Regions from separate parts of the Lactobacillus juensis genome, predicted to be linked through region 1. Evidence: predicted binding sites of a transcription regulator. Region 1 holds the regulator's gene; each other region holds the start of a gene.
What was found. Region 1 encodes HrcA, which represses chaperone genes, less so after heat shock. Its sites were predicted from a motif close to TTAGCACTCNNNNNNNNNGAGTGCTAA; they were not measured.
Positions count from the first base shown of each region.

Region 2: AAA926_RS06445 (Hsp20/alpha crystallin family protein) is a predicted target of HrcA. The motif match lies at 2,118-2,144, and genes of this name have one in related genera.
Region 3: AAA926_RS05045 (ATP-dependent Clp protease ATP-binding subunit) is a predicted target of HrcA. The motif match lies at 1,448-1,474, and genes of this name have one in related genera.

Region 1 covers NZ_BTTS01000001.1:201,716-205,204, reverse strand. The annotation lists gene dnaK (molecular chaperone DnaK) at 1-449, opposite strand, end outside; gene grpE (nucleotide exchange factor GrpE) at 468-1,055, opposite strand; gene hrcA (heat-inducible transcriptional repressor HrcA) at 1,068-2,117, opposite strand; gene ribF (riboflavin biosynthesis protein RibF) at 2,251-3,183, opposite strand; gene truB (tRNA pseudouridine(55) synthase TruB) at 3,202-3,489, opposite strand, start outside.
Region 2 covers NZ_BTTS01000002.1:490,215-493,703, forward strand. The annotation lists gene AAA926_RS06440 (C1 family peptidase) at 1-896, opposite strand, end outside; gene AAA926_RS09875 (hypothetical protein) at 989-1,039, opposite strand; gene AAA926_RS06445 (Hsp20/alpha crystallin family protein) at 1,593-2,015, opposite strand; gene greA (transcription elongation factor GreA) at 2,224-2,685, shown strand; gene AAA926_RS06455 (Y-family DNA polymerase) at 2,764-3,489, shown strand, end outside.
Region 3 covers NZ_BTTS01000002.1:154,454-157,942, forward strand. The annotation lists gene AAA926_RS05040 (AAA family ATPase) at 1-1,304, shown strand, start outside; gene AAA926_RS05045 (ATP-dependent Clp protease ATP-binding subunit) at 1,511-3,489, shown strand, end outside.

The DNA.
Region 1 (3,489 bases):
GATGCAGTAGGTTCGTTAATTATTCTCTTAACGTCTAAGCCCGCAATTTTACCGGCATCCTTAGTAGCTTGACGTTGAGCATCATTAAAGTATGCCGGAACGGTAATAACTGCTTCGGTAACCTTCTCACCAAGATAATCTTCAGAGAATTTCTTGATATATTGCAAAATCATAGCAGAAATTTCTTGCGGTGTGTATGCTTTATCACCAATCTTGACCTTATAATCAGCTTCACCCATGTGACGCTTAATTGAAGAAATAGTATTTGGGTTAGTAATAGCTTGTCTCTTAGCAACTTCACCGACTTGAATTTCTCCATCCTTGAAAGCTACTACTGAAGGAGTTGTCCGATTTCCTTCAGGGTTAGTAATAATTTTTGGTTCCTTACCCTCAAGAACAGCAACCGCTGAGTTGGTAGTTCCGAGGTCAATTCCGATAACTTTTGACATTGATATGCTTCCTTTCAATTATTGTGCTACAACAACCATTGCTGGTCTTAAAGTACGATCTTTGTATAAGTATCCTTTTTGCAAAACACGCACAACATGATCTTTTTGATCCTCATTTTCAGCTTCAACTGTCTGAACAGCTTGGTGCAAATTGGGATCAAACTTCACACCTTCAGCAGTGATTTCACTAATTCCGTGATCTTTCATGGCTTTAACCAGAGAATCAAGTGTCATTTGCACTCCCTTTTTAAGCTGCTTTGAAGCTTCATCATCAACCTTTGTTGCCAAAGCTCTTTCTAAATTATCCATCGCTGGTAAAACATCTTTGGCTAAGGATTGTGATTCATATTTAATAAGCTGCGCTCTTTCATTATTATAACGATTTTGCATATTTTGCATTTCTGCTTGACTGCGCAAGTACTTATCTTCCAAATCGTCTTTTTCTTTTTGCAACTGAGTCAAATTATGCTGTAATTTACTTTCTAAAGATTCAGGTTTCTTTTTTTCGTTAGCCTTAGCTTGAGAATCCTTTTTAGTTTCTTTTGATGCAGCCGCTTCCTTTTGCTCTTTTTTTGAGTTTTTACTATTATTTTCTTCTTTACTCACGGCTAACCTCCTTTATTTGAATCTACCATAATAATCAAGCAGCTTTTTAGATAGCTCGTTTCTAAAATATTCAAGTAATCCTATAACTTGAGAATACGGCATATTATCAGGGCCAAGTAGAGCAATTATACCTTTCCCATGGGTACCAACACTGTACTCTGCCGTAAGCAGACTATAATCCTTTAACAGATCATTGGACAATTCAGATCCTAAGCTAACCCGAACAGGATAACGGTCACTTTTAGAATTTTGCTCGCGATCCAAAAGACTGGATATCAAATCATTATGCTCAATCATTTCATATAATGAACGCAAATTAGAAACATCGCTTAAAGAAATATTATTGAGTAAATTAATCTGACCATCGACATACATTTGCTCGCTGGCAGCATCACTAATCACATCTTCAACTAAATCTATTAATTCAGAAACATGAGCAGCTTTTAGTTTTTTTCCTAAGGTCTTCTTGAGAAAACCTGGTGTAACTTGATCTAAGGTTTTTCCAACCAGTTCATCGTTAATCATACGTACGGCACGCTCAATGTCATCACCATGAATATTGTTTGGTAAGCTATAAACCTGGTCATGAACATCACCATCACTAGTACCTAGAATAGCCATAATTTGTCTGCTAAATAAAGGCACAATCCGAAAACCTGTAATAGTTAAATCACTATTTTCAGGTCCTTCCGCAAATGCAGTGTAATTTGTTAAGTCAGACAAAATTTTAACCGCTTCTTGTACGATGTCATTTACTTGATGAAACGGCTGATCAAGCTGATTAATGATTTTCTTGTAAACAGAAGATGAAATTTGTAAAGGCTCAACTAAATTGTCAAGATAGTAACGGTACCCTTCAGTTGAAGGTACACGACCACTTGACAAATGAGTTTTTTCAATCAAACCTTTATCTTCTAAAATCGCCATTTCATTACGAATAGTTGCGCTTGAAACTTTGATAGGCAACTGATTCATGACTGTCTTAGAGCCAACAGGATCATGTGTCTGCGTAAAATCATTGATAATAGTTTTTAAAATTAATTCTTGACGTTCGGTCAACATAAATATCGCCCTCACTTTTAGCACTCAATCCTATTAGGTGCTAACAATTAATATGATACTAGCTTTTAGCAGAATGTCAAGTTGAGTGCTAACTTTTTTACAAAAAACATTCATCTCTTTAAAATCAATTATACTAATCAATATTTGCAAAATAAGTCTTAATTTCTGACTCGTCAGCGCTCATTTGTTTTTTTAGATCCTTCAAGTTATCAAATTTAATTTCACCACGGGTATACTTATACCATTTAATTATTATTTCTTCATCATAGGCTTCTTGATCGAATCCAAATAAATTTGATTCAATATAAAGTTTTTTACCTTCATTAATCGTGACGTTATAGCCCACACTTGTCATAGAGTCATACCACTTACCTTTAATCTTGGTCTTAGTAGCGTATACTCCAATTTTAGGAACAACTTTGTCCTTAGGCCAAACGAGATTCGCAGTGGGAAAACCAAGCTTATGACCATTACGTAAACCGTGACCCACATAGCCCGACATAACATACGGAAATCCTAATAACTTCGCAGCCAATTCCATATCCCCACTGGTGATGGCCCTTTTAATTTCGGTAGAGCCTATTTTTTGGCCATCATACGACTGCTTTGGAACATCAATAATATTGAATCTTCCTTTGGCAAATTTAGGGAAGTTTTTCATATTGGCAATCTGCTTGGGACCATAAGTATAGTCAAAACCAGCTACAACTGTATCGGCATTTAATTTGACAATAATCTTATCAACAAATTCCTGTGCAGTCAGTTTGCTAAATGCATCATTGAAATGCATCACGAGCAAAAAATCAACTTTTAGTTTCTGCATTTTATAGGCTTTTTCAGCTAGTGTATCAATATAACTAACTTCTTTATTTTGATAAATTTCTTTAGGATGCCGATCAAATGTCATTACTACTAATGGTAAATGCTTTTGAATTGCTTTTTCTTTTGCGATTTTGATTAATTCTTGATGACCACGATGAACGCCGTCAAAAAACCCTAAAACAAGAATTATTTTTTGAGGAATAATATTTTCCTTAAACGGGTAAGTTAAATGGATAATTTCCACAATAAGACCTTCATTCACTTATTCATTTTGTAAAAGCATTAAATAAGGGCGATACATGGTACCATCTTTCTGATAAATTGCCTTAACGCTATTATTGTACCGTAATGCCACCTTTTTTGCATTCGTTTTCAAAGAAATCGTTGCACCATTTTTAACTTTGACCCACAGATCTGTATCAATATCCTCATGGACATAACTAGTAAAGAAAGAATCGATCGGTTGAAGCAATGCAGTTACCAAATTAGGATTTTTGGTAATTTCAGTCAATTTAACAGCTTGATCTATATCAAAGCCAGAACTAGAGGT
Region 2 (3,489 bases), on a different contig from region 1:
AAGTATTCCATTGGGACATTCAAGAATTTGATGCGGTATGATCCTTCAACGTTATCCTCAAATGGCAGACCATATAGCTTATCATATTCATGATCTGGTGCATTAGACAATACAACGTAATCATTGAAGTCAACATCGCCCATGTATTTATGCAAAAATTCTAGTGGAGTTAAATCTTTGTCCAAATGATATTTCTTGTCATCATCACGGTATTCCAAGTCAAATTTCTTAGGTGGTTCTCCAACTGCAATTGCTGTTATTTGGTAAATTTCACTTAAGAACTTCTTACGGGCTTTTTCTATTTCATCATCTTTACCGTCTTGCTTTAATTTGCGTAAAACCAGAGCGTCTTTTTTCAGTTTATCGCCCAAAGCTTTACCTAAACCGGCAGTGTTATTGGTATTAAAACTTTCAGGCATTGCATAGGAAGGCACAACACCGTATTTTTCAATTAAAGCAGCACCCATGTGGAATTGACCCCCGTCTCCGCCGGCACTGTCTAAATATGCTTTTACGGTACGGGAGTCAAGCGGTTCATCAGCAGTAGCTAAAATATTGTCATAAAAAATATTTGCCCGTTCAATTTTATCCCAGAAAAAGTTGTAACTTTGTGAGAAAGTAAAATTCTTGCAGTGATATTTTTTGCCAAAATAATGCCGTAAAATATTTAAGGTAGCAAATTCCCAGCAACGACCTGATTGGCGCTGGTTAGTAACATTTTCAGTATCCAGCTCTGTTGAAAATACGCGGGTCAATTCGCCTTGAACACGTTCATTGTAAGATGCTGTTAAAACACCGCTTTTTTGAGCAGCCCGTGCCACAACTTGATTTTGCGGTTTTTCATTAAAGTTTTTCGCAAACTCTTCTAGTTCTTGAACAGTTAGTTTGTGAGCCATAATATATATTCTCCTTTTTTAATCTATTTTTAAATTACCTTATATTTTAATCTAAAAGAAAAACGAGTTCAATAGCTGACCACGCTTTAGCTTTATAATCCTAAAACTTGTTTCTTCTTAGCCGAAAATTCTTCTTCAGTCATTATTCCCTCATCAACTAACTCTTTAATTGTTTTAATTCTACAATCATATCTTGAGTATTTTCTGTTGTATTTTATGCTGGAATATTTTGAACACTTTGTTGATAATTCTGCGACATGCTTTTAATAGCATCTGCTAAAATTGGTGCCGCGGTTTTATCTAAATCGTTAAGAAAAATATTTGTTGCGCCATTGGTTATTTGAATTTAGCAGTTAATAATCTTGAGGATAAAAAAGATTAAAAGATGAAGTAAACCTCTGCTCTAGCAGACTAGGTATTTAGTAATGACCAAGCAGCAAGAACAGCTATATTAAAATTATTATTAGACTAAAACTATTTAAAAAAGAGATCAATTGTCTCTGAGAACTTTAATACTATTTTTGCGTGATCAAAAACCCTTAAACAAGTTAGAAACAAAATAAGCCAATCAGACTGTGATCTGGTTGGCTTATTTTATTGTTTCTGAAAAGTTTTATTTTAAAAACAGTTCAGACAAATTTAAATAGACTTTCTATTATTTCAGTGAGTTAATATACTTTGATAATTTGAAGACAATTAGTCAATTTGGATTGAGTTATCGCTTGCGCCAGCTTGTTGCTTTGGCAGGGTAATTGTCAATACACCGTTATCGTATTTGGCATGAATGTCACTTGCAACTACGTTTGGTAATCTGAAGCTGCGTGAAATGTGGCCTTCACTTCTTTCACGGTGAATAATGCTGTTGTCCTTAGACATATCCTTAAATGACTTTCTTGAACCGGATACGCTCAAAATACCATTATTGTAATTTAGGTGTATTTTATCCTTATCCATTCCGGGCATATCAACTTTGATTACATATTCTTTGTCGTTTTCAACAACATCTGATTGCATTAATTTTGCTACTTCGTTATCATCGAAAAATTTTCTTGGAAGATCAAACCAATCGTTCATCGCATCGAATAAATCATTGTGCCGATTCATCATATCATTTGCCATAGTAAAAAACTTCCTTTCGAAATTTATATATTTGTATCAGAAGACTTCCATTTCTTCCTTGCAATTATTATTATAGTATGCAGATTCATAAAAGGGAAATAATTAGCACTATTATTTTTAGAGTGCTAATTTATAAAAACTAAAGCCTATATAACAGTAATTATAGCTTGTGGATAATATTGAAAACAAAAAAATAGGAGAGAATATTTTGGTTTATTATCAAAAAATGACACCGCAGGGTTACCAAAAAATTAAAGATGAAATTGCTGATTTGAAAAAGGACCGACCTCGAAGAATTAAAATTCTGCAGGAGGCACGCTCTTTGGGTGATTTGTCTGAAAATACCGAATATACAGAGGCAAAACGTGATCTAGGTCACCTGCAGAGTCGTTTGCGCTACTTAGAAAAACAGTTGAAATATGCAGAAATTATTGAAAAAAAAGCTGATGGCAAAGTAGATTTGGGTAAAACTGTTACTTTAAAATTTGCTGATGATCCAGAAACTGAAACCTATCAAGTTGTTGGTCGTATGGAAGCTGATATAGCTGCTGGTAAAATTGCTTTTGATTCACCGTTAGGGCAGGCAATTATGAAAAAAGAAGTTGGTGAAACCGTGAAAGTAGTGGCACCAGCTGGAGAGTATCGGGTAACGATTAAAGCGATTAAATAATTTTTTGCTTGATTATTCGAACTTGTGTTTGTATAATTTATTTTAGCGAACATAAGTTTGCAATAGGAAGTGAGAGCAATGTATGATTATCGTTATGAACCTCATCGTTTAATTTTTATGATTGATAACAAATCATTCTTTGCTAGTTGTGAGGCATTGCAATTAGGACTAAACCCGATGAAAGCTGTATTAGCGGTTGTTTCGCATCAGCCACATACAAATTACGGCTCGGGGCTAATTATGGCGGCTTCACCTTTAGCGAAGAAAAAATATGGCTTAACCAATGTCATGCGGGTGCGCGATTTACCTGCAAAAAAAGATGCACCGGATCTCATTTTGGCAGAACCACATATGAATTTATATATCAAACGTAGTATGCAGGTACTGGAGATTTTTCAGAAGTATGCAGCCGATGAAGATATCCATGTTTATTCAATTGATGAGAGCATGATTGATATGACTAAATCATGGCGTTTGTTTGGGGATGATCCTTATCTGGTTGCACGCAAAATACAAGTTGAAATTAAAAATAAGATTGGTCTTTATACTACTTGCGGGATTGGAGAGAATCCCTTGCTGGCAAAACTGGCAATGGACATATCGGCCAAGCACCGCCGCTCAATGATTGATTACTGGCATTATATCGATGTACCGGATACTATTTGGCAAATTAAAGATATGGAAGAAGTTTGGGGAATTGGCAAAAGAATAGCTGCCCGTTTGCGCCGTTTGCATATTAATAATATGTATGAACTGGCACACACCGATCCAGCAATTTTAAAAAATGAGTTTGGCGTGATTGGC
Region 3 (3,489 bases), on a different contig from region 1:
TAGATGAACCATCAGTGGGCTTGCATCCTGACAATGTAGCTGGGTTGATTGATGTATTCCATGAATTGGTCAATCAAGGCAATTCTTTAGTTGTTGTTGATCATGAAACTGCCATTATTAACGCAGCTGATTGGGTAATTGAAATTGGTCCAGGTTCAGGCAGCCAAGGTGGCAGAATTATTTCCCAGGGAATACCCAAAGAGATAGAACATAATGAAAAGTCCTTAATTGGACCATATTTAACAGGTAAAGCACCATTATTTGTCAGACCCAGGGCCAATAAAGACCAGATTTTTAAACACGGCAAAGTAGAGTTTGATGTTACTGAGCGCTTTAACTTAAAAAACTTACATGTGCAAATACCTGTCAATCGCTTAACTTCTGTTACCGGTTTTTCAGGTGCTGGTAAAACTACTCTCATTCTAGATTCTTTGATTCCGGCATTGAAGGCACAAAAAAATAACAGTGAAAGACCTAAGTGGGTAAAAAACTTAGATAATGACTATATTAAAAACGTGGTTAGCGTTGACTCTACACCGGTTGGTAAAAATCAGCGCTCAACTGTTGCAACTTATACAGATATTATGGACAATTTGCGTAAACTTTTTGCCAAACAGCCTTTAGCTAAAAAGTTGAAATATCGTGCGTCACATTTTTCATATAATAATAAAGAAGGTGCATGCCCAGCATGCGGTGGCACTGGTGTGATTGCACTTGATATCCAATATTTGCCGGACATGGTTGAAACATGCTCTGTCTGTGGAGGTCATCGTTTCAATCAAAATGTCTTACAGGTAAAATGGCACAATTTAAGTATTGCTGACGTTTTGGATTACTCGGTAGATGATGCCTTAAAAGAAGAAATTTTTCAAAAAGAGCCAAAAATTAATAAAACAATTACAACATTACATGACATGGGGTTAGGTTATCTTCATCTAGGGGAGTCTACTCCAGCATTATCAGGAGGAGAAGCACAGCGGTTAAAGTTAACTAGTCACATTCATCAAAGGCAAAAAGGCACTTTATTTGTTTTTGATGAACCGACAGTGGGACTACATCCACAAGATGTGAGAACACTCTTACAAGTGTTTCAAAGATTACTCGAGCAAGAAGGAACTATTATTACTATTACGCATGACTTGGATATTATGGCTAACAGTGATTATATGATTGATATGGGACCTAGAGGAGGACAACAAGGAGGAAAAATCATTGCAAGCGGAACCCCTGTGGATATTTCTCAAAATTCTGGTAGTTTAACTGGTAAATATTTGGCAAAACAATTTAAATTATATCAAAAATAGAAAATAAAAGCCTTAAAAGTAGCGATTAATGTCACTTTTAGGGCTTTTTGACTTCTTGTGGAAAAATATCAAAATCTGTGGAAAAAGTTAGACAAAACTATTGCTTTCTGTGGATAACCTGCTATAATATTATATGTAAGCAATTAGCAGTCGAATGCATCGAGTGCTAATTACAAATTTATAACCTATCAAAGGGGTGTTTACATATGGCATATTTTGATAATGATTTTGACGATTTATTTAACGAATTAAACAATTCTTTCTTTAATAATACTAATGATAATGGTGGTGCTATTCCTATTCATTACTCAAGCAGCATGAATATTTCACCGCAAGACTTAAATCAAAACGGACAAATGGGGCAAAAGCAAGGACAAAAGCCAATTGGCGTTGATCTGGTTGAGCAGGCTAAGAAGAATAAATACGATCCTGTAATTGGGCGTGATGAACAAATTCAGGAAGTTATAGAGATTCTAAGTCGGCGCAAAAAGAACAATCCAGTTTTAGTTGGACCAGCAGGTGTAGGTAAAACTGCCATTGTAGAAGGATTAGCACAAAAAATTGCTGCAGGCGATGTGCCAGATAAAATGAAGGATAAACATATTATTGCAATCAACATTAATGATATGGTTGCCGGGTCAAGCTTGCGTGGTAGCTTTGAAGAGCGCCTGAAAAAAGTGATTGACGAAGCTAAGAAAAATCCTAATATTATCTTATTTATTGATGAATTACATAATATTGTCGGAGCAGGGTCAACTGACTCTGAAAATAACAACGGTGATGCCGCTAATATTTTGAAGCCGGCTTTAGCTAGTGGTGACTTGAACTTAATAGGTGCAACGACTACAAGTGAATACCGCAGAATTGAGAATGATGCGGCACTGGCACGTAGATTTCAACCAGTGCAAGTTCCAGAACCATCTGCGGCAGTGACTGTCAAAATTTTGGAGGGTCTCAAAGATAAGTACGAAGCTTTCCATCATGTAAAATACAATGACAGTGCTTTAAAGCTGGCTGTTGAATTATCACAGCGCTACATTCAGGGACGTTATTTACCTGACAAAGCTATTGATTTAATGGATGAAGCTGGTGCTAAAAAAGGCCTTGACACGCTTCCTAGTGATGAGGCAACTTTAAAGAAAAAGATTAAGAAACTGGAAGATGAGAAAGAAGCAGCTGCGAAAAAAGAAGATTACAGTAAAGCAAGCGAGTTGAAAAAGCAGATTGAAGATTTACGTAATCAAGCTGATCACGTAGATGCTGCTGCTACTCCTCATGTTACTGATAAAGATATCTATGCTTTAATTGAAGCTAAGACCAAAATTCCAATGAGTGAACTGCACGCAAGTGCAGGACAAAAGAATCTTGACTTGGCTGAAAAATTAAAGAAAGTAGTTATTGATCAGGATAATGCGGTTGACGTCATTACTGACGCAATTGCCCGTAAACAAGTTTTTAAAGACAATGATCGTCCTACAGGTACGTTCTTATTAACCGGACCTACTGGTGTAGGTAAGACAGAATTAGCTAAACAATTGGCCATTCAATTGTTTGGTGGTGAAAATCATCTTATTAGACTTGATATGTCAGAATATCAAGATCAGATGGCAGTGAACAAACTAATTGGTTCTGCTCCAGGTTACGTTGGCTATGGTGAGGGCGGCCAATTGACTGAAAAAGTTCGTCACCAACCATACAGTTTAATTTTGTTCGATGAAATTGAAAAAGCAAATCCGCAAGTATTTAATGCCTTGCTTCAGATCATGGATGATGGTCGTTTAACTGATGCTCAAGGCAGGACTGTTTCCTTCAAGGATACAATTTTAATCATGACTTCTAATGCGGGTTATTCTGACCAATTGCTAAAAGACGGTAAAGTAGATCATGATAAATTAATCAAAGCTTTGGAAACCTACTTCAGACCGGAATTTTTAAATAGACTTGATGCGATCGTGCCGTTTAACTCCTTAACTAAAGGTGATATGAATAAAATTATTGACATTTACTTAAGTAAAATGGCACATGTTTTAGCTAAAAAGAATGTGAAAGTTGAAGTATCTGATGAGGCTAAAGCTTATCTGGCTGAAAAAGGTTATGATAAGAAATTTGGTGCAAGACCTTTACGTAGAGTAGTTGAGCAAGACTTGGAAACACCGATTGCTAAATTATTGATGAAAGAGCCTGA